2 linked regions of the Cohnella herbarum genome follow. The protein of the gene in region 1 interacts with the protein of each later gene in a pairwise test. Links are inferred from orthologs where the notes say so. Each region holds a gene or a part of one and is shown in the gene's direction. Other genes may lie near its edges.

Region 1 (11,869 bases):
CGATCGCCGTTCCGGTTAAAGATACGATCAAGGTTTCGGACGGCAACGGATTTATCGTTGCGACGCCGGAACGGAGAACGCTGTGGAGCGTGCAAACTCCTCAGGCTTTTTTGCGTACGGAGCTGATGCAGGCGCACCGGCAAGCGCAAGAGGAGGGGGCGATAGCAACGGACGACGCCATGCTTCTTGAACGGCTGGGACGCAAGGTCGCGATTGTCGAAGGGGATTACGCGAACTTGAAGATTACGACGCCCGAGGATCTGCCGATCGCGGAGTTGCTGTTGGCAAGACGTAAAGAGAAGGGGGAACCGAATTGATTAGAGTAGGACAAGGATTCGACGTACATCAACTGGTGGAGGGACGGCCTTGCATTATCGGAGGCGTTACCATCCCTTACGAGAAAGGGCTATTGGGGCATTCCGACGCGGATGTGCTGTTACATACGATCAGCGATGCGATTCTCGGCGCACTCGCTCTCGGAGATATCGGCAAGCACTTTCCCGATACCGATCCGGCATTCAAGGATGCCGACAGCGTGGTGCTGCTGGAGCGCGTGTGGGGGCTAGCTAAGGAACGCGGCTACAAGATAGGCAACGCGGATGCGACGATCATCGCCCAAGCGCCTAAAATGGCGCCTTACATCCCTGCGATGGTTTCGGTCATCGCGCGGGTGCTGGAGTGCGAGGAGTCCCAGGTTAACGTCAAGGCGACCACGACCGAGCGTCTGGGATTCCCAGGACGCGGAGAAGGTATCGCTTCGCAGGCGGTCGTTCTATTGGTTCGCGGTTAAGACGCGGTAATAGCTACAGAGCTACAGAGCTACAGAGTTACAGAGTTGCAGAGTTGCTGAGTTACTAAGGAGGAAGAAATATGTCGACGAAAGTCCGCGTACGTTATGCGCCAAGCCCTACGGGCCATCTGCATATCGGCAACGCACGAACCGCTATTTTCAACTATTTATTCGCACGCCACCACGGCGGCGACTTTATCATTCGGATCGAAGACACGGACGTTAAACGCAATGTAGCCGGGGGAGAAGAGAGCCAGCTCACTTATCTGAAATGGCTTGGCGTCGACTGGGACGAAAGCGTAGACCGCCCTGGGGAGTACGGCCCTTATCGACAAACTGAACGATTGGATATCTATAGCTCGCACACGCAGCAATTGCTGGATCGTCAGCTTGCTTATCCTTGTTATTGCAACGAGGAGGAGCTGGAGCGGGAACGCGAGGAGCAATCCGCACGCGGCGAAACTCCGAAATATTCCGGTAAATGCCGTCATCTTAACGCGGAGGAACGGGCAAAACTCGCGGCGGAAGGCCGGGTTCCGAGCGTTCGTTTTACCGTTCCCGCGGATCGCGTATACACGTTTAACGATACGGTGAAGGGCGAAATCTCTTTCCGCTCCGACGATTTCGGAGATTTCGTTATCGTGAAGAAAGACGGGATACCTACGTATAACTATGCCGTAGCCGTCGATGACCATCTGATGGAGATTTCCCACGTGCTGCGCGGGGAAGACCATATCACGAACACGCCGCGACAGCTCATGATCTATGAAGCGTTCGATTGGGCTCCGCCCGAATTCGGACATATGACGCTGATCGTGAACGATCAACGCAAGAAGCTGTCCAAACGCGACGAGTCCATCGTGCAATTCATCCAACAGTACGACGAACTCGGTTATTTGCCCGAGGCGTTGTTTAACTTCATTACGCTGCTCGGCTGGTCTCCGGAAGGCGAAGAGGAAGTATACGGTCGCGAGCAACTGATCGAAATCTTCAACGCGAGCCGGTTATCCAAAAGTCCGGCGGTGTTCGATACCGCGAAGCTTAGCTGGCTAAACCAGCATTATCTGAAGCAAGCCGAACCGGAACGCGTCATCGAGCTATGCCTGCCCCACTTGAAGTCGTCGGGCCGTCTTCCGGCGGAGCCGAACGCGCAAGAGCTGGAGTGGGCAACCGCGTTGGTGACTTTGTTCCGCGACCATCTGCGTTTCGGCGCGGAGATCGTGTCGTTGTCGGATCTCTTTTTCCAAGAGTCGCTTGAGTTCAACGACGAGGCGACGGCCGTGTTGGCTGAAGAGACGGTTCCGGCCGTATTGGCTTCTTTCCTCGCGGGATTGGAAGAAGCGGGCGAAGCGGGCTTCACGATCGAGAACATGAAGAGCTTGATCAAAGGCGTTCAGACGGCTACCGGCGTTAAAGGCAAAGGGTTGTTCATGCCGATTCGCGTAGCGCTTACCGGACAGACGCACGGACCGGACTTGAACGGCACCATCTGGCTTCTAGGACGCGATCAAGTGCTTAAGCGTCTCCGGCATCAGCTGGCCACCCGGGGATAAACCTAGGCGCTGCGCAAGGGCAGGGCAATGTCTCTTGTCACCCGCGTAGGGTTGGGATATACTTGGAGCATATCGAAAATGTGCGACGAACAGGAAAGTACGTTTTGTTAGACGAATGTCCAGAGAAGGCGGTCTAGGCTGGGAGCCGCCCATTCGCGCGAAACCGAAATGCGCCTGGGAGCTGTGCCGCTGATCGGACAACCGACAGTACTGCGATGATCTTATCGCATACTCCTTGGCTTGAACCGGGTGAGCGGTGCCGGGGGGATCTCGTTATCGATCCAATGAGGAGCGGGGTTCTTTCGGGAGTCAAGCTCAAGCAGAGTGGGACCACGTCATGACGTCTCTGCAGCGATAAGCTGCAGGGGCTTTTTTTATTTCCGCGGGCCGCGCGGCAGGGCTGCCTCCTTGGAACCTGCAGAATAACTGTAGAAATCCATTTATTTAACCTAATTGCGATGTTCTCGGCGGAAATAACTGTACATATCCAGTTATTTCGAGAAATTGGGCAGAACGAGCGCAACAAGATCTTAGCTAGGTGCCGAAGCAGATTTACATGCGTCGCGCTTGGCCGGGCGGAGTCGCAATGCATCAATATTATAGACAGAAGCACGAGGGGGGAACGGAAATGGGGATGTGGCGGACTGTCAAATCGGATATCGATGCGGTATTCGAAAATGATCCTGCGGCCCGAAGCTGGTTTGAGGTGGTTTTTACTTATGCGGGGTTACACGCGATTTGGGCTCATCGCTTCGCGCATTTCTTTTTCCGCCGTCGGTGGTATTCCGTTGCCCGCATGATCTCGCAGATCAGCCGATTTTTTACGGGAATCGAAATTCACCCCGGAGCACGGATCGGCAGTAAACTGTTTATAGACCACGGCATGGGAGTGGTCATAGGAGAAACGTGCGAGATCGGTGACGAGGTCGTCATTTACCAAGGGGTTACGCTGGGAGGAACGGGGAAAGAAAAAGGCAAACGACACCCTACGATCGGCAACCGGGTCGTTATCGCTTCCGGCGCGAAAGTGCTTGGATCGTTCACGGTCGGAGATCACTCTAATATCGGGGCGAATTCCGTCGTTCTTCGCGAAGTCCCGCCCCATAGCACGGTCGTCGGCATCCCCGGCAGAATCGTGAAACGAGACGGGAAGAAAATCGGCGATCGCCTGGATCATACGAACCTCCCCGACCCGCTCATCGAAACCTTCCGGTTCATGCAGAAAGAAATCAATGAGCTGAAGTCGGAAGTCGAACGTCTGAAAGCCGAGAGCGCAAAAGGGAACATTAAACCTATCGAATCCGAGGAATCGGCGGAAACCAAAGAGCCCGTAAACGTATCGGCATTCGATCATAAAAGGAGCTAAAGCAACGTGAACCTCAAAATATACGATAGCATGACAAGGGAACCTCAAACGTTCGTCCCGCGCGAGCCTGGGAAAGTGAACATGTACGTATGCGGGCCGACCGTATACGACTACATCCATATCGGCAACGCGCGTCCGGTCATTTTCTTCGATGTCGTACGCCGGTATCTGGAAGCGATCGGCTTGGAAGTCAACTACATCGTGAATTACACGGACGTCGACGACAAAATGATCCGGAAAGCCGCCGAACTGGGAATCACGGTACCCGAATTGGCCGAGAAATTCATTGCGGCATTCAAGGAGGACAGGGAGGCGTTAGGCGCGATTCCGCCTACCGTTGCGCCGCGGGTAACGGAAACGATCGTCGAAATCGTGGATTTCATCCAAGGTTTAGTCGATCAAGGGGCCGCTTACGAGAGCGCCGGGGACGTGTACTTCCGCACGAGCTCTTTTCCGGATTACGGCAAGCTATCCCATAAAAATCTCGACGAACTACAATACGGAATCCGGATCGACGTGGACGAAAGGAAGGAAAACCCTCAGGATTTCGTGCTGTGGAAAGCCGCGAAACCAGGGGAGATCCACTGGCCGAGTCCATGGGGCGAAGGCCGTCCGGGCTGGCACATCGAGTGCTCCGCGATGGTGCGCAAATACGCGGGGGATACGCTGGACATTCACGGGGGCGGGCATGATCTGCAATTCCCCCACCATGAGTGCGAAATCGCCCAATCCGAATCTTTGACCGGACAGCCGTTGTCCAAGTACTGGATGCATAATGGCTTCGTGAACATCAATAACGAGAAAATGTCCAAATCTCTCGGCAATGGAATCAACGTTAGACAACTTCTCAAGATGACGAGCAAATACGCGATTCGATATTTGATGTTGGCGACCCATTACCGCAGTCCGCTTAACTTCAGCGACGAGACGATTCGCCAAGCGGCCAACAGCATCGAACGCTTGACCAATTGCCGGGATAACGCGAAGCATAGACTCTCTTCCGTCGCCAAAGGCAATCTTTCCTTGGCAAGCGACGAAATCTTAATAGCTCGGTTGAAGCAGCTTAACGAAGAGTTTCATTCCCGCATGCAGGACGACTTCAGCACGCCGGACGCGATCACGGCATGGTTCGGCCTCGTATCCGAAGTCAACGCGTATTTGCAAAGGGAAGTCGTAAGCGAAACGGATTTGCTATTTATTTTGTCGCAAATCGGCGAGATGAACGGCATTCTCGGTTTGTTGCCGGAGAGCGAGGAAGCGGGCTTACTGGACGAAGAGGTCGACGCCTTAATCGCCGAGCGGACGACGGCTCGGGCGAACCGTAATTTCGCCCGCGCGGACGAGATCCGCGATTTATTGGCGGAGCGGGGAATTCTACTGGAAGATACGCCGCAAGGCATTCGTTGGCGGCGCAAATGACGGAGCGGGTAAGTCGGCCTTTAGCTCCCGTCATTGCGCCGGTGGTCCCTGCCGACGTGCCGCCGCACTTGCTCTCGCCCGTAGTGCTGGCCTACATCGGAGATGCCGTATTCGAGATCTATATCAGACAGAAACTCATTGCTTGCTCTAGCCGTAAGCCTCATGAACTTCACCGCGCGGCAACGACATACGTATCCGCGGCAGCGCAAGCCAAGCTATTGCAAAGATGGATGCCGTTGCTTACGGAAGAGGAGGCGGACATCGTCCGCAGAGGCCGCAATACGAAATCCGGACAGCCGCCGAAGAACGCGGATCCCGCGGATTATCGCCATGCAACCGCATTGGAGTGTCTTGTCGGGCATCTGTACTATCATGGGGCGAAGGATCGCCTGGAACAGCTCGTGGAATTAGCGTTCGAATCTCAATCGCTATAGACGGTACGCAATAAACGATAAAGGAAGATGACAATGAGCAATCAATATCCGAAAGCTTCGGGGAACCGTCAAGCAGGCGGCGGCGCAAGGCCGTCCGGTCAAGGCGAGCGCAAGGGCGGATGGAATTCCGCCGGCGGCGGACGCAAGGAGAAGGATAAGCGTTATGCCGCAGCGCCGGCGAATAAGGAATCGACACAGGATAATGAGCAGTGGGTCGAGGAAAGCGCCTTGAAGGGTGACGACGAATATTTAGCTGGCAAGCATCCCGTGTTGGAGGCGATGAAGGCGGGGCGGTCGATCAATAAGATCTTCATGTCCAACCAAGCCCAACGGCACCTCATCCAGCCGATCATGGAGGAAGCCAAAGCGCGCGGCATCGTCGTTCAGCAAGTAGACAAGAGCAAGCTCGATCGATTAGTGCCGGATATGCAGCATCAAGGAGTCGTCGCCCAAGCGGCCGCGGTCGCTTACGCGGAAGTGGACGAGTTATTGGCTCGCGCCAAGGAACGCGGGGAAGCGCCACTGATCGTGTTGCTCGACGAAGTGGAAGATCCGCACAATCTCGGCTCTGTATTGCGGACAGCCGACTGCACGGGAGTGCATGGCGTTATCGTGCCGAAGCGCCGGAGCGCGGGATTAACCGCGGTGGTGGCCAAAACTTCGGCGGGCGCCGTAGAATACGTTCCCGTTGCGCGCGTGGCTAACTTAGTACAAACGATGGAGAAGCTGAAAGAAGCCGGTTTGTGGATCGCGGGAGCGGATGTCGGCGCCTCGGAGGGCTTCTACGAGACGAACCTGACCGGACCGCTCGCGATCGTGATCGGCAACGAGGGTCAGGGATTATCCCGACTCGTCAAGGAAAGATGCGATTTCATCCTTTCGCTTCCGATGGCCGGTCAAATTAATTCATTGAACGCGTCGGTCGCCGCGGGAGTCATCCTGTACGAAGTCGTGAGACAGCGCGCGGAAGCTCAGAAGAAGAGAGGCGTTACCCCGTCCAGTCCGGCATCCGATCATGCCTGAGAAACGCATGTTCCAACGCGAGGACATCCTCCTCGTGGATGGCTACAACATGATCGGCGCTTGGCCTGAGCTGGCCGTTCTTAAGAACGAGAAGCTGGAAGACGCGCGCGACCAACTCTTGGAGATGCTGTCGGATTACCAGAGCTATGCGGGACTCGTCGTGATCGTCGTCTTCGATGCGTTCCGCGTGCCGGGCGCCGGAGCGGAATACCGTCATCGCAAGAAAATGCGGGTCGTGTATACGCGTGAAAGGGAAACGGCCGACGAATGCATCGAGCGTTTGGTAGGGGAATGGACGTCCGTTCGGCGTAATATCTATGTCGCGACATCCGATCAAGTCGAGCAGCACGTGGCTTTCGGTTTGGGTGCTTTGCGGGTTTCGGCGCGCGAGCTGAGACTGGAAGTGCGGCAGAGCAGGACCGAAATACAAGCCGCCATTCGGAAGGATTCCCAGATTAAGAAAAATCCGTTGGACGGCGTACTGCCCGAAAACATCCAACGCAGATTGGAACGAATGAGACGCGGCTTAGGCGATAGTTAGCAGAGTCATTACTTTTATTTACAAATTTACCACGGTCGCCGAACGGCGATAAACGGCCAATCCATTGACGCTATGCACTTTTTCAAGTATATTGTTAATAGTTTGGTAGAGTCAGAGGTTCCAGTAAGAAGTTCCAGTACGCCAATGCAGACCGGAGGAATGTTCATGAGCGTCGACTTGGAGAGGCTGGCAACACGAGAGTACGACTTCAAGGCCGACGAGGACATCGTGGAATTCGTGCGACTGGGCGACAGCGAAGCGTTGGAGTACCTCATTCACAAATATCGGAATTTCGTGCGTGCTAAGGCGCGCTCTTACTTTCTAATAGGCGCGGAGCGGGAAGATATCGTACAAGAAGGGATGATCGGCCTCTATAAAGCGATTCGCGACTTCAAAGGCGACAAGTTGGCTTCGTTCAAAGCTTTCGCCGAGTTGTGCATCACCCGCCAGATCATCACCGCGATCAAAACCGCCACCCGTCAGAAACATATCCCCCTTAATTCGTACGTCTCCTTGGATAAACCTATTTACGACGAGGATTCCGATAGGACGCTCCTCGATGTTATCTGCGGTTCGAGAGTTTGCGATCCCGAGGAAATGATCATTAACCAAGAGGAATTTTACGGACTCGAAGATAAGATGTCCGAGATTCTAAGCGACTTGGAGCGCAAAGTTCTGATGCTGTATCTGGATGGTCGGTCTTATCAAGAGATCGCGGTCGACTTGGACCGTCACGTAAAGTCGATCGATAATGCCTTGCAACGGGTGAAACGAAAGCTGGAGCGTTATTTGGAAGTGCGCGACCTGGGAACCTAGCAATTATCGGATTTCATAACCCATCAATTCGACCACAAGAGCAGCCTTAATGGAGCTGCTTTTATTTACGTTCATAAGGGTTGTCCGGTTTCGTTGCCGCATGGCGGGAGGTAGTCTTGGCGTCTCTATAAAGGCTAATAAACCAGTAAAAGAGATTAAATGCAACGGTACTGATTAAACCTTGCGCAGAAATGGAAGAATAGTACCAGAGGGGGCCTGGCGACTTTTCGTTGACATCGATTACCCCCTGTGATAAATTATTTTAGTAACCTTAACGTGGTTTCTTATGCGCTGGCTCTGAATCATCGGCGAAACACCAGGAATTGTTGTCTTGATGACTCGTCATCAATTCCGGTTCCGAACTCGGCCTTGGTTCGCCAAGTTGGGGTTTCCGCTGAATGGTTGTATTTTTATGAAGTTATGATCCCGGGAGGTGGAAGGGATGCGCGTGATCATCACACTAGCTTGTACGAATTGCAAGCAACGGAATTACACGTCAAGCAAGAACAAACGGACACACGCCGATCGCATCGAGTTGAAGAAGTTCTGCAAATTTTGCAATGAACATCATCCTCATCGCGAAACGCGTTAACTCCTAGGAGGTATGAACGTGACTTTCCTGGCCAAGATGAAACAAAACTTTGGGTCCTTTTTTTCGTTTTTTGCTGACAGCTGGAACGAATTGAAGAAAGTCCGTTGGCCCAACCGGAAAGAACTCGTCAGCTACACGATCATCGTAATAGTGACTGTGCTGTTGGTAACGATCTACTTCTGGGCTTTGGACATCGGTATTTCATCCCTCGTCGATCTCATCATCTGACGCAGGAACCAAAGGTGGCTTTTCCATGGAGAAAAGATGGTACGTAGTGCACACGTATTCGGGTTATGAGAACAAGGTCAAGGCTAACCTGGAAAAACGCGTGGAATCTATGGGTATGCAAGACAAAATCTTCCGGGTGCTTGTTCCTATGGAAGAAGAGATCGTCAACAAGGACGGTAAGAAAAAGACGGTTATGCGTAAAGTATATCCGGGATACGTTCTTGTCGAGATGATCCAAACGGACGATTCTTGGTACGTGGTTCGCAATACTCCGGGCGTTACCGGGTTTGTAGGCTCCACGGGGTCCGGATCGAAGCCGACGGCATTGCTTCCCGATGAAGTAGAAGGAATTCTAAAACATATGGGAATGGAAGAGCCTAAGCCGGTCATCGATTTCGAACTCAAGGAAAACGTACGGGTCAAAGTCGGTCCTTTCGCTAACTTCGTCGGTTCCGTAGAAGAAATTCTCGTCGACAAGAGCAAGCTTAAGGTACATGTCAACATGTTTGGCAGGGAAACCCCGGTTGAGTTGGATTTCACTCAAGTGGAAAAAATATAAGAAATTTCGTGTATTTTGGGTTTCTTGAACGAGCGGGAGGGACGAGAGTCCCGTTAAACCGCATTACGGGTCAGGGAGGTGTGCAACAATGGCAAAAAAAGTCATCAAATTGGTAAAGTTGCAAGTTAACGCGGGTAAAGCTAACCCTGCGCCGCCAATCGGTCCTGCACTAGGTCAAGCTGGCGTTAACATCATGCAATTCTGTAAAGAGTTCAATGCTCGCACCGCGGATCAAGCCGGCTTGGTTATTCCGGTCGTCATTTCCGTATTCGAGGATCGCTCCTTTACGTTCGAAACAAAAACGCCACCGGCAGCGGTATTGCTCCGCGTAGCTGCAGGAATCCAAAAAGGTTCCGGCGAGCCGAACAAGAAAAAAGTAGCTACTGTTAAACGTGCTAAAGTTCGCGATATTGCAGAGCAAAAAATGCAAGATCTGAACGCGGCATCCGTTGAAGCGGCTATGCGTATGGTCGAAGGAACAGCCCGCAGCATGGGCGTCGTTATCGAAGACTAATCGCTTGATCTAGCGGTTCCACGCGTCCGCATGGACGCGTAAGTGGGAGGAGAAATCTTGCCGTTCCCGACTCGGGAGGGCGGATTGAAACAAACCGTTAAAACCACAAAAGGAGGAAAACAACTTGGCTAAACAAGGTAAGAAATATGTAGCGTCCGCTAAGCTGATCGACCGCGATGCAACCTACGAATCGTTGGAAGCAATCGAGCTCGTGAAGAAAGCGGCAACGGCCAAATTCGACGAAACCGTCGAAGCGGCTGTCCGTCTCGGCGTTGATCCGAGAAAACAAGATCAAGCAGTGCGCGGCGTAGTCGTTCTGCCTCACGGCACCGGCAAAACGCAACGCGTCCTCGTATTCGCAAAAGGTGACAAGCTGAAAGAAGCTGAAGCAGCCGGCGCGGATTACGTAGGCGATGCTGACCTCATCGCTAAAATCCAACAAGGATGGTTCGAGTTCGACGTCTGCGTCGCTACTCCGGACATGATGAGCGAAGTAGGTAAATTGGGCCGTATTCTCGGGGGTAAAGGTTTGATGCCTAACCCTAAAGCGGGCACTGTAACGAACGACGTTGCAAAAGCCATCGCCGAGATCAAAGCCGGTAAAATCGAATACCGTCTGGACAAAGCCGGACAAATTCACGCTCCGATCGGTAAAGTATCGTTCGACTCCGCGAAGCTCGACGAAAACTTGAAAGCACTGATGGACGCGCTGAACCGCGCTAAACCGGCGTCTTCCAAAGGCGTATACCTGAAGAACGTCTCGATTTCCTCGACGATGGGACCAGGCGCGCGCGTTAACGCAGCGGGATACCGACTGTAGTCAACTGCGGGAAGCCGAAAAACGGTAAGAACTGACTTTGACAATGGCTTGCCTTCCATGGTAAGCTGGTCAAGTTGATAATCGAATATGGATACCGTAGACCGTAGGTGCAGCGCGAATGAACTTTCGCGTGAGCTTAATTTCCTACCGAGGTGTGTGGATAGAGTTTTTCTTTTATGCAAAGTGCGTCGCATTTTGATCATAAGAGCGAGATCACGTCATGCCTCCGCGAAGTCTGCGGGGGCATTTCTTATGCCTCTGACTCGTTGGAAGACGATAATACGGTAATGCCAAGACTTAGGAGGTGTACACAATGGCAAATGCAAAAATCATTCAAGCGAAACAGCAAGAAGTGGATTCGATCGCAACGAAACTGCGCGAGAGCACGAGCACGGTAGTAGCGGATTACCGCGGACTTAACGTAGCTCAAGTCACTTTGCTTCGTAAGCAATTGCGTGAGGCCGGCGTTGAATTCCAAGTGTTGAAAAACTCTTTGGTAAGCCGTGCCGCTGCAAGCGCTGAGCTTAGCGAACTTGATGCCGTTCTTACAGGACCGACTGCTGTTGCGTTCGGTACCGATGCGGTAGCTCCAGCTAAAATTCTGAGCGATTTCGCGAAGAAGAACGACGCATTGAAAATCAAAGGCGGTATCGTAGACGGACGTTTCTACGATGCGGCTCAAGTGAAGGCACTTGCGGATCTTCCTTCCCGCGAAGGTTTGCTGTCCATGTTGCTTAGCGTTCTCCAAGCACCGGTTCGCAACTTCGCACTCGCCGTCAAAGCGGTTTCGGAGAAGAACGAAGCAAGCGCATAAGGTTAGAATCTATCAAAATAAGAAGATCATATGATCTCAAATAATGGAGGATATTCAAATGAGCAAAGAGCAAATCTTAGAAGCCATCAAAGCGATGACTGTTCTTGAATTGAACGACCTGGTTAAAGCAATCGAAGAAGAATTCGGTGTTACTGCTGCAGCTCCGGTTGCTGCTGGCGGCGCGGTTGCGGTTGCTGAAGTTGAAGAGCAATCCGAGTTCGACGTTATTCTTGTTGAAGCTGGCGCTTCGAAAATCAACGTTATCAAAGCCGTTCGCGAAATCACGGGCCTTGGCTTGAAAGAAGCAAAAGATCTCGTAGACAACGCTCCAAAAGCTATCAAAGAAAAAGTAGCCAAAGAAGAAGCTGACGCTGTTAAAGGCAAGCTTGAAGAAGCTGGC
Region 2 (11,782 bases), 3.5 Mb from region 1 along the record:
GAAGCGCCGAAGGAAGTCGTCGAGGCGATTACCCGCAGAGCGGAACAAGGTATCTATGGCTATACGGTTCGTACGCAATCGTTCTACGATGCAATTATCGGTTGGTTGTCGAGACGGCATGGCTGGACGATCGAACAGGATTGGATCAGTTCCAGTCCTGGCGTCGTTCCCGCGCTAAGCCTTATGGTGCTGGCATTTACGGAGCCGGGCGACGGTATCATTTTGCAATCGCCGGTTTACTATCCGTTCTATGACGTGATCAAAGCGAACGGACGTAACGTTGTAGACAACGCGCTGATTTTGAAAGACGGTCAATACACGATAAATTTCGATCTGTTGGAGCAGCAAGCGAAAGACGGAGCGAAGATGCTATTGTTATGCTCTCCTCATAACCCGGGCGGCCGTGTATGGAAACGCGAAGAACTGGTGCGCATCGGAGAGATTTGCACGAAATACGGTTTACTGGTCGTAGCCGACGAGATTCATCACGATCTCGTATTCTCCGGTTACAAGCATGTGCCGTACGCTTCGCTATCGGATGAATTCGCGCAGAACTCCGTCACTTGTATCGCGCCGAGCAAAACGTTTAACTTAGCCGGTCTGCAAGCCGCCTCCGTCATTATTCCTAACGAGGAAATACGGCGTAAGTATAATGCGTTGCTTAGAACGCTGTCGATCCATATGGAAAGTTATTTCGGCTTGACCGCGATCGAAAGCAGCTATACGCACGGCGAACAATGGCTAGATCAGTTACTCGTCTATTTAGAGGGAAATCTAAACGCCTTGGTGGATTTCGTCGGGAAGCATTTACCTCAAGTGAAGGTAATCAAGCCCGAGGGCACCTACTTAGTATGGTTGGACTGCACGGCGATCTCGGATAAACCTCAAGTGCTCAAGCAACTCATGTTCGAGCAAGCGGGCGTCGCGTTTTCCGATGGTTCGGTATTCGGCAAACAAGGAGAAGGTTACTTACGCATTAACCTGGCTTGTCGTCGTTCATTGTTGGTGGAAGCACTGGAGAAATTCGCCTCCGCGGCGAATTCCGCCACCGTGTCGAGTAAATAAACAGGTTGGAATGAATCGGATATCGCCGCGATCTTGTCACCTCTGAGGTGACTATCGCGGTGATTTTGTGTTACGATGGGATAAGCGGTTTAAGAGGACATAAGTCCGTAAGAAGGAGGGTCCCCAGATGAATCAAGTGGACCGGATTTTGGATGGAGCTCTGCAAGGAAAGAGACTGCAATTGGAAGATATCGTAACTTTATTCGAAAGCGATGAAATAGAAAAGCTTGGTCATACGGCGAATCAGATCATGCTGAAGAAGCATCCGGAGCCGATTACGACATTCGTGGTCGGGCGCAACGTCAATTACACGAACGTATGCGACGTGTATTGCAGGTTCTGCGCTTTCTATCGCGCTCCGGGCTCGAACGAAGGTTACGTGCTGCCGGATGAAACGATTTTCCGTAAAATCCAAGAAACGATCGACGTAGGCGGTACCGAGATTCTGATGCAAGGCGGAACGAACCCGGATTTGCCTTTCAGCTATTATTTGGATTTACTGCGGGCGATCAAACAGCGTTTCCCCGAAATCACGATGCACTCCTTCTCGCCTGCGGAAATTCGTAAAATGCAGGTCGTCGCCGGAAATATTCCGTTAGAGGACGTCGTTAGACAGCTGCATGAGGCCGGTCTGGATTCTCTTCCGGGCGGCGGAGCGGAGATTCTGGACGATCGGACCCGCAAGAAAATCAGCCGAATGAAAGGCAGTTGGCGCGATTGGATGGACGTTATGACGACCGCGCATAAGATCGGCATGAATACGACGGCGACGATGGTTATCGGCTTCGGCGAATCGATGGAAGAAAGAGCGCTGCATCTGATGCGCGTTCGCGACGCGCAAGATGAATGTTTGAACAATCAATATCCATCCCCGGGATTCCTGGCGTTCATTCCTTGGACGTTCCAGCCGGAGAACACGAACATGAAACGCGAGAAAGCGACGCCGGAAGAATATTTAAAAACGCTGGCGATCAGCCGGATCGCTTTGGACAATATCGATAATTTCCAATCTTCTTGGGTGACGATGGGCCCGGAAGTCGGGAAGCTATCGCTACAGTACGGCTGTAACGACTTCGGAAGCACGATGATCGAAGAGAACGTGGTATCGGCCGCCGGAACGACGCATAAGGTCAACATAGAACTTATTCTTAAATTAATCCGCGAATGCGGTAAAATTCCGGCCCAACGCAACACGAAATACGAAACGATCAAGATTTACCGCGAGAACGACAAAGTAGCCAAAGATTACGTCATGCAAAACTAAACGATACCTTACTTGAAGAAAGCTCCGTCTCGGATGAAGAGGCGGAGCTTTTTTGGCGTTTAACGATTCGCTGCATTTCGTATTTCACTTAGTAAATGAAGGGAAATCGAACATATGGGAGGCGCGAATACGGACAGACGGCGCGCGTCTTGCGAACCGGAGATTAAACTTCATAAAAAGTACCATAACCGGCAACCCATCGTATATCCCTTTTTGGGTCACCATATAGTAAGTATCAAGCTTGCAAGTTGGAGGTGAGGAATTGAACAGAATGGAAGTCGTCGTGGAGTACGGGAACGATCATTCATCGTTGGAACGGCTGGCCGGCATGCTGAACCGAACTTTCGTGGGCACGGACAATCCCGTGGATAGCGTGCAGTGGGAGCTTAGCCGGGAAGACGGGGTTATCCGCTGTCAATTTCCTTTAGGTCCCGGGCCGGAAGATAAAAAAAACTACTGCGACAGAGTGGGGCGCGCGCTTGCGGAATATACGCTTTCCGATCAAGAGCCTACGCTGCTTCGCGCGTTATTTCAAAATCGTTTTGGGCTTAAGGACGAATTCGAGACGGATGCGCTCATCGCGGAAGCCGTTTCCTTGCTGGACGGCGAGCCGGATGTCGATGAATCTTGGATGGGACGCGGCAGGGAACGACGGTTGCAAAAGCTGACCACTCGATTTTCACATTACTTAGAAGATCATGAACGGCTTCATTTGGACGGATTTATGCGGTTCAGGCTTGGCGATTATCGCGCCGAGGTGCAGGAGGCCGCGGAAACGGCAATCGAAGAGAGGCTCATGGAGAGACAATACCAGGAATTCATGACGCTGCTTAAATCGATGGTGGAATGGCAGGAGACCAGAACGTCCGCCGTGCACGTCTTGCATTCCGGCGGTCATGCTTTTCGTTTACTCGACGAGGAGATGCGTCCGCTGGACCAAGAGGCGCCGGAAATCGATGTTCAAGAGGAGCAGGAGGAGGAAAGCAGGGTGGTGAGCCGACTGCTAGCCGCCTCTCCGCGCCAATTGTATATCCACACTCCCGAACCGGAATCGCAGGTCATTCGTACCATCATCGGAATATTCGGCGACCGGGCGGCTGTCTATCCCGATTTACCGGCACATTAATCGGCTTTTCGCGGTCGTACTTGACTGAAACGGGGCAAGACGAGTATAATTTTTGATATCAATCCACATTTACAAGCTATGAGAAAGACATCGGCGTCTGTAAAGGACGGATCAGAGAGAGGAACCTTGGCTGCAAGTTCCTTCCGTACCGACTGACGTTGACCCCTTTCGAGCTGCGGAGATGAATTCGCGATCATTCGTGATGGCGTTAGTATTCTCGGCCGGTTCATGACCGTTAATACATGCCAGAGGATCGGTTGCCAGTTAACCGATTGATGGAGGGTGGAACCACGGGCCGCATTCAGAGCACCCGTCCCTTTCGGGACGAGGTGTTTTTTTGTTTCCCATTAAACGAAGGAGGAATTCGAATGTCTGTACAAGTGAAATTGCCCGATGGCGCGGTTCGCTCTTACGATGCCGGCATAACCATCGAAGAAATCGCGTTCTCGATCAGTCCCGGACTGAAAAAAGTAGCGGTCGCGGGTAAAGTAGACGGTAAAGTGGTGGATTTGAATACGGCTATCTCGAGCGACGTGGCATTAGAGATCCTAACGCTGGACAATGCCGACGGTCTGGAGGTCATGCGTCATAGTACCGCTCACTTATTGGCTCAAGCGCTTAAACGCGTTTATGGAGCCGACAAAGTGAAGCTTGGTATCGGACCGGTCATCGAGGATGGCTTCTATTACGATATCGATATGGAGCAGTCCGTAACTCCCGAGGATCTTGCGGCGATCGAGAAGGAAATGGACAAAATCGTGAAAGAAAACTTGCCGATCGAAAGACGGGAAGTCAGCCGCGAAGAAGCTCTGCGAATATTCGAAGAGATTTCCGATCCGTTAAAATTAGAGCTTATCCGGGACTTGCCGGAAGGCGTGGCGATTACGCTTTACGATCAAGGAGAGTTTTTCGATCTTTGCCGCGGACCGCATTTGCCGTCGACGGGGCGTATTAAGTCGTTCAAACTTCTGAGCGTCGCGGGTGCCTACTGGCGCGGCGATAGCAAGAACAAGATGCTGCAGCGGATTTACGGAACGGCGTTCGCGAAAAAAGCCGAGCTGGACGAGCATCTTCATTTCCTCGAGGAAGCCAAGAAACGGGATCACCGGAAGCTCGGCCGCGAGTTGAAAATGTTCGCTTTCAACCGCGAAGTCGGTCAAGGGCTGCCGTTGTGGCTTCCGTATGGCGCCAAGCTACGTCAAACGCTTGAGCGTTACATCGTCGATCTAGAGGAGAAGCTGGGTTACAGTCACGTGTATACCCCGGTACTAGCCAATGTAGAGCTATACAAAACATCGGGTCACTGGGAGCATTACCAAGAAGATATGTTTCCGAAGATGACGTTGGATAACGAAGAATTGGTGCTTCGTCCGATGAACTGCCCTCACCATATGATGGTGTACAAGAGCGACATGCGCAGCTACCGCGATCTTCCGGTACGTATCGCCGAGCTGGGCACCATGCATCGGTACGAGATGTCCGGAGCTTTGACGGGCTTGCACCGGGTTCGCGCGATGACGCTGAACGACGCTCATATATTCTGTCGCGTGGATCAAATCAAGGAAGAGTTCACCCGGGTCGTTAACTTGATCCGCCAGGTGTACGAGGACTTCGGCATTAAAGATTACCGTTTCCGTCTTTCTTACCGGGATCCTAAGGATACCGAGAAATATTGGCCGGACGACGAAATGTGGGAAAATTCCCAGCGTATGCTTCGCGAAGTCGTGGAAGAGCTAGGCTTACCGTTCTTCGAGGCGGAAGGAGAAGCGGCTTTCTACGGTCCTAAGCTGGACGTGCAAATCAAGACGGCTCTCGGCAAGGAAGAAACGTTATCGACCGCGCAACTTGACGTACTGCTACCGGAACGCTTCCAACTGGAATACACCGGAGATGACGGCAAGAAACATCGCCCGGTCGTTATCCATCGGGGCATTATCAGTACGATGGAACGCATGACCGCGTTCTTGCTGGAAAATTTCGCGGGTGCGCTGCCGCTATGGCTATCCCCCGTACAAGCGAAGCTTATTCCCGTAAACCCGATCTACGAGCCTTACGTGAAGGAAGTAGAAGAGAAGCTTCAACGCGCCGGCGTCCGTGTCGAGTCGGATCTGCGTAACGAGAAGCTGGGTTATAAAATTCGCGAAGCCCAGTTGGAGAAAATCCCTTATATGCTCGTAATCGGCGAGAACGAATCGTTGAACGGAACCGTTTCCGTTCGTCGTCGCGGCGAAGGGGATTTGGGTGCTCAATCGGTGGACGAATTCGTTTCCCGCATTACGGGCGAGATTGCTTCCAAACGGATTGACTAGAGTTAGGCTAACTGGAATACGATAGGAGGAAGCCCTTATGCATATCGTGCTTAAGGGCTTCCTTTTTTCGTGAAAATTGAGCAGTTTCGCGTCATGTCGCATATCTTCTATTAAATGGTAATTATTCTCTTTTTATCGCGTTTATGATAGAATAAGAATACTTCAAATAAGCATCCTTTTAGGAGTGGCTGGATACATGAACTTCCTCCGTGATTCAAATTTACCGGAATCGTTCTGGTCGGAAGATGAAGTACTGGGCGAGCTTTATTCGCAAATGCTGAAGGTCGTTCGTCATAAGCTATGGCACAAGAACGACGCGGGCGACGTGGTGCAAGAAGCCTGGGTGCGTATTCTAGAGAAGAGATCTACGCTGCGGAACGAGGAGAAGCTCATTCCATGGGCCAAGGCGATTGCTTCTAACCTAGCTTCGAACGCTAACCGGGCAAGGCGTCACGAGAGTATCGATGATCACCTGGAGCATGAAATTGCCGGTACGAGATCTAACTTCGATCCAGAATCGATGATGGAGCTGTCCGATCTGTTGGGACAGTTGGATCCTGTTACAAGAACGCTGCTTCTGTATAAGTTTTATTACGGTTTGAAGGATGCCGAGATTGCGACCGCGTTGCAGTTGCCGGTTGGTACGGTTAAGGCGCGGATTCATCGCGGCAAAGCGAGATTAAAAACGCAAGTAGAAGACGAAGATCGACATACATAAACCAATTCCTTGCTGTCCATGCTATGTTGTGGAGGTGAGGTAGACAGTGGCAAAGAACAAGAAGCAGAAAATCGGCAATGCAAACGCAAACGATTATCAAGCCGAGTTTGCGTCTGAGACGAATGTCGGCAACAACACGCAAAATAAAGCTGCCCAGAAAAATTCGAACCAGTCCAATAGGTAGTTTTAGCTTGCGCGTTAATTGCGCGTCATGTTTTTGTGTGAAGATTCCATAAATAAACAAGCTTTTTTGGAGAGGGACCCTTAAGGGTCCCTTTCTTTTTGTCAAAAATCGTAATATAATGTTAGGAAAACTAACGTAAAACGACAAATGACTTGTTGGAGTGATGAGAGATGGCACTATGGCAACGTTGGTTAAGGAGAAATGGCAACGGGATGGACAAGCCGCGTTTTTCTCGGCCCGATCAGGCAAACGTTGCCTCGCGGAATGAGGAGTCGACCGCGGAAGCGAAGCCGGAAGCTCTTCGACACATGATAGAGGAAGCCGTCGTTATCGCGGATCGGCTTCAGGCGGCCGTATCCGAAGTAGATTCGAGCATAAGCCAACTGGACGCGATCGCCGACAGAACGACGGAGCATGAAGAGAAGCTTCGTCGGAATAGCCAGACGGCTATGATTCGTTTGGAAGAAGCGTTTTCCTCGCTTCAGGAAGTGTCTGCGGCTTCGCAGGAAATTCGCGGCGTCACGGAACAGTTGAACGCTCAGAGTCAACGGACGAAGGACGTAGTCGTGGAGGTATGTCGTTCTCTTAATCACACCGATGAAGTCATGAACGATTTGTCGACGAATCATGGGACGATGGAGGAAAGGGTGAACGGATTGATCGCCCAAGCTTCGAAAATCGGGGAGATCAACGAATTAATCCAAGAAATCGTCGCTCAGACGTCGTTGCTGGCGCTGAATGCGGCGATAGAAGCGGCGCACGCGGGAGAGCATGGGCGCGGTTTCTCGATTGTCGCGCAAGAGATCAGGAAACTTGCCGAACAGAGCGGACAAGCGGTCAAGCGATCGACGAGCATCGTGCACAATATCGAGTCCGGCATTCGCCAGGTCGTTAGCTCGGTTGAACGCGAGAAGGAGTCCGTCGCACTCGGTTTAACCGAGATGTCGCGGACGCGCGAGAAGATGGATATCATATTCAATTCGTTCTTGAAGGTTGACGAGCACGTCGGCAAGACGCTTGAGTTTGCGGTGGAGCAGGCGGACCGGACGTCCTCGACGAATGCCATGCTGGAGGATGTCGTGGAATCCGTCGGGTTGACCATGAGTAGCGTAGACGACACTTTGGCGCAGAATAAGCGGCAAAGGACCGAAATCAACAATCTCGGCCGGGTGTCCGAAGAGCTGAACGAATCGGCGGATGAACTCGTCGTAGCCGTTCAGAATGCCGGAGGTAGGGTGTGGAGCGGCGCGGTAGCCGCGGATACGGCGCATTGGACGAATTTGTTGCGGACGCTTACGTTGGATCCTGCTCTGGCTGGGATGGCGGAGGAAGTCCATCGCGAGGTGCTGGGGAATTGGTTGAAGCGCTCGTCGGGTATGGAAGCTATCTGGTCTAATCGCAGCGATGGTTCTTTCGTCTTCTCCGCCCCGGAAGCGGGACTATTAAATGCCAGAGGGCGCGAGTGGTGGAAAAGGGCGATGGCGGGAGAAACCTTCGTATCGGAAGTTTATGTTTCCGCTATTACGAAGAAGCCGTGTTTAACGGTATCGATGCCGCTGATGAGGATTGATGGAACGGCCTTCGGGGTTGTCGGGATAGATATTGTGATTTCTTGACAAATAAATGGCCATAAACGGTTCTCAAAAACGAAAAAATCCAGTATGATATAGTTAATGTTATGAAAGTTAACGAGAATAGGGTAGGTGACCTATCATGACGGAGCCTTCGGTACCGATTTCCGCGACGAATATACCGCGGCGTAAAGCTGCAGAGGTGCATTCCTTACTTGAAGCGCTCATTTCTAAACGGGAGCAGGAAATATCCGACATCGAACAGATGGTGGAACGTTACGAACGGAGATTAAGGCTGGAGGAGCAGGCCTATCGATCGATGTCGACGTTACGTCGAATCCTATCGGGCAAGAAACCGGATCATCATTTGGCGCTTGAATACATTCATTACGTGAAGAAGCCAATGGAGAAAGTCCGTATGCTTCGTCTTGAGGTGGCCAACTATCAAGCGATGCTGGCGGGCAACATTCCCGCGGATGTCACAGCTCTTAACACTTGAAATGTATTGAGCGTAATAAAGAAGGAAGGTTGGGCGGCGAATGCAGCCCAACCTTCCTTTTCGTCTATCGATCGGCAGATTGGCTTCTCAACTGATCCACGTCAAGGAAGTCGTGATCTTGACTATAGGCCGGGACGCCGTGAATGCCGATATCAAGACCGATCAGTTCTTCGTCGCGAGTTACGCGGACGGGCTTGAATAGTTGAATGAGTTTCAGGACGAGCCAAGTCAGGGAAAATCCCCAGATGGCGACGACGGCCAATCCGAGTGCCTGCACTCCGAATAGATACCATCCTCCGCCATAGAAGAGGCCGGTATGGGCGGCTGTTCCCGGCATGGCGAACAGGCCGACGGCGAGTGTTCCGATACTGCCGCTGATGCCATGGACGGCGAATGCTCCGACGGGGTCGTCTACTTTGCGTTTTTCAAGCCATTCGCTTCCTAATACCATGACGATCCCTGAGAGCGCGCCAATGAATATGGCGGCGGCGCTGGAGACGAAGGCGCATCCCGCGGTAATTCCGACTAATCCGGCTAACGCTCCGTTAATGACCATGGGAGGATCGGCTTTGCGATATCTTAGCATCGTGAAGAGGATACATGCGGCGCAACCAGCGGCGGATGCGAGCATTGTGGTCAGCGCGATATGGCCGATGCTCTCGTTCGTTGCGCTTAACGTGCTTCCGGAATTGAATCCGAACCAACCGAACCAGAGAATAAATGCGCCGACGGAAGCTAACGGCAGATTGGAAGGGGGTACGATGTTGATTTTGCCATCCGCTCCGAATCTGCCTAGACGTGGGCCGATGAATAAGGCTGCCGCTAACGCCGCGAAGCCGCCGAGCGCATGAATGGCTGCGGAACCGGCGAAGTCTATCATCCCTAATTGAGCTAACCAACCGTTAGGGGACCAGATCCAGTGACCGGAAATGGGGTAAATAAGTCCCGTCATGAATATCGTGTAGATAATGTATGCGCGGAAATGAATTCTTTCGGCTACCGCACCGGAAACGATGGATATTACGGCAATAACGAAAGCGCATTGGAACAGCCAGTAGGTGTCGTAAGAAATATTGAGCGAAAGATGTGTTAGATCGCCTTCCATGAAGAAGCCGGTCGTGCCGATCCATCCCCCTGCGTCCTTGCCGTACATTAGGGCGAAACCGATAGCGAAAAAGACGAGAGCGCCGAACGCGATATCCACGAAAACCTTCATAATTATGCTGACGGCATTTTTCTGTCGTACGAATCCGGCTTCAAGCAGCGCAAATCCGCCTTCCATCAATAAAATCATCGCGGCCGTCAATACGACCCAGATTGTGTCTAGGCCTCTTGATAATTGCTCGAGTTCCATTGCTTCAACTCCTAATAGCTTTATGAATACCTTACATATCACATAGAAATTCGAACTCATTATATAGTGGAGAGTCACCTAAGTCAACGGATAATGTAATGATATGTGACACTTAAAGAGGCACAAGATACGGATACTCAGTCTCGAGACCGAGGAGAGTTTACTACCTACGCCGCTGTTGATACGCGTGCTTGTTTCGTTATACTGAGAACATATATTTCGATACGCATCTATTGGAGGACGGGATTATGCAAACATCGACCGCGCACCGCTTGCTGTGGGGGATCGTCGTAGTGACGATCGGAGTTGTCTTCTTATTGAACCAAGTCGGGATGATTTCGTTGGATATCGGGGAGCTAATCGGGACGTATTGGCCGGTGTTGCTCATTGTATTCGGATTGCAAGGGCTGCTTTTGCAACACGGCGGGGGGTTCTGGTGGAATTCGTTGACGGTGATCATCGGGGGGTACTTTCTCGGTCGGAACTTGGGTTTGTTGGAATGGGGAGTATCCGATATGATACGCATTCTTGTTCCGATCGCGATTATTCTGTTCGGGATTAACTTGATATTCAGAAGTAACCGTCCGACGTGCAAGAAACAAAAAGATTACAAGGGCGGACAATGGAATCCGATTCACCCTACGACTCCTCCGATTCCGCCTGTGCCGCCTATGCCCCCGGGACCGCCTCCCGTTCCGCCGGAGTTGGAGGAATTCGAACGGCGTAATCCCGTGGATTTATCCAAGAAGGCTCGGAATGACTTCGAATCCTCTCATTACGCTAATCGGGAGGACAAAGCCCGAGAGCGCAGCGACGATTCGGAATACGATGGTTGGAATCAAGGGCATGAGCATAAGGATTGGTGGAAAAACCACGATTGGAAACGTTACGGAAAAAACCACGATTGGAAACGTTACGCAAGAGACAACCACAGTAGATTTATTGGAGATATGCATTTCGGAAACGGTTATTGGGAACTTCGCCCAATGAATATTTCGAATTTCATCGGAGATACGACGTTGGACTTGACGAAAGCGCAGATTTCACTCGGAGAAACCCGGGTTTACGTTTCTTCCTTTATAGGCGACGTGAAAGTATTCGTGCCCAACGACCTTTCGGTCGGACTGAAGGTGGAATCCAGCTGTCTGATCGGCGACGTGAAAGTGTTGGATCAAAAACGCGGCGGCTTGTTCAATCAAATGTCGGTGGAAACTCCGAATTATATGGATTCCGATAAACGCGTCGTTCTGATCGTAAGCAGCTTAATCGGCGATGTTCGAGTAACGAAGGTAGGCTAAATCAATGGTAAAACGGGTTCGGACGAGCAAATGGGCCTCTTCGATTTACGCCGGCTTGACGACGATGGTCGTCATGACGCTGCTCTACTGCGGGGTGGTCATCTTCACGGACAGCATTCCAAGTCTGGAAACTTGGCTAACTTGGGCCGGCGTGCTTGCTGCCGTGCAGATGGCCATTACTTATCGCGGCGGTCAAAGAACGCAGAGGATGATCGATCAATTGCAGCTTGCGATGAAGCAAGCGTCCGCAGGGAGCTGGAATACGCGCTTGCCAGAGATCGAAGGAGACGCCTTCTCGGGAGTGTTTCGAGAAATGAACGCGATGATGGGTCATTTGGAAGGACGCATCAAACTTCTTCAGCAGCTTGGGGAAAAAGAGGTCATGGAAGAAGTT

What was found.
Region 2: the proteins of rplA (region 1) and thrS interact in binary tests that used the Escherichia coli proteins (3 or more experiments, as listed by UniProt). The link is inferred for Cohnella herbarum from one-to-one orthologs.

The regions. Positions count from the first base shown.
Region 1 is NZ_CP051680.1:4,514,478-4,526,346, reverse strand. The notes cover bases 8,832-11,807. They hold rplA (50S ribosomal protein L1), read left to right. Parts: upstream 8,832-9,959; coding sequence 9,960-10,655; downstream 10,656-11,807. Other genes in these bases: rplL (50S ribosomal protein L7/L12), read left to right, coding at 11,528-11,807; rplJ (50S ribosomal protein L10), read left to right, coding at 10,969-11,469; rplK (50S ribosomal protein L11), read left to right, coding at 9,410-9,835; nusG (transcription termination/antitermination protein NusG), read left to right, coding at 8,832-9,321. Outside these bases: ispD (2-C-methyl-D-erythritol 4-phosphate cytidylyltransferase), read left to right, coding at 1-317; ispF (2-C-methyl-D-erythritol 2,4-cyclodiphosphate synthase), read left to right, coding at 314-790; gltX (glutamate--tRNA ligase), read left to right, coding at 871-2,343; cysE (serine O-acetyltransferase), read left to right, coding at 2,978-3,709; cysS (cysteine--tRNA ligase), read left to right, coding at 3,716-5,128; HH215_RS19305 (Mini-ribonuclease 3), read left to right, coding at 5,125-5,562; 23S rRNA (guanosine(2251)-2'-O)-methyltransferase RlmB, read left to right, coding at 5,791-6,585; HH215_RS19295 (NYN domain-containing protein), read left to right, coding at 6,593-7,126; RNA polymerase sporulation sigma factor SigH, read left to right, coding at 7,292-7,942; rpmG (50S ribosomal protein L33), read left to right, coding at 8,385-8,534; preprotein translocase subunit SecE, read left to right, coding at 8,553-8,762; more of nusG, read left to right, coding at 8,788-8,831; more of rplL, read left to right, coding at 11,808-11,869. UniProt on the Escherichia coli protein: One of the primary rRNA binding proteins, it binds very close to the 3'-end of the 23S rRNA. Forms part of the L1 stalk. It is often not seen in high-resolution crystal structures, but can be seen in cryo_EM and 3D reconstruction models.
Region 2 is NZ_CP051680.1:7,972,434-7,984,215, forward strand. The notes cover bases 3,405-6,293. They hold thrS (threonine--tRNA ligase), read left to right. Parts: upstream 3,405-3,823; coding sequence 3,824-5,764; downstream 5,765-6,293. Other genes in these bases: HH215_RS33490 (putative sporulation protein YtxC), read left to right, coding at 3,405-3,455; HH215_RS33500 (RNA polymerase sigma factor), read left to right, coding at 5,961-6,293. In the rest of the region: HH215_RS33480 (MalY/PatB family protein), read left to right, coding at 1-1,065; mqnC (cyclic dehypoxanthinyl futalosine synthase), read left to right, coding at 1,193-2,329; more of HH215_RS33490, read left to right, coding at 2,601-3,404; more of HH215_RS33500, read left to right, coding at 6,294-6,482; HH215_RS33505 (hypothetical protein), read left to right, coding at 6,529-6,666; HH215_RS33510 (methyl-accepting chemotaxis protein), read left to right, coding at 6,837-8,282; HH215_RS33515 (hypothetical protein), read left to right, coding at 8,380-8,736; HH215_RS33520 (ammonium transporter), read right to left, coding at 8,801-10,090; cell wall-active antibiotics response protein LiaF, read left to right, coding at 10,339-11,388; HH215_RS33530 (sensor histidine kinase), read left to right, coding at 11,393-11,782. UniProt on the Escherichia coli protein: Catalyzes the attachment of threonine to tRNA(Thr) in a two-step reaction: L-threonine is first activated by ATP to form Thr-AMP and then transferred to the acceptor end of tRNA(Thr). The rate-limiting step is amino acid activation in the presence of tRNA.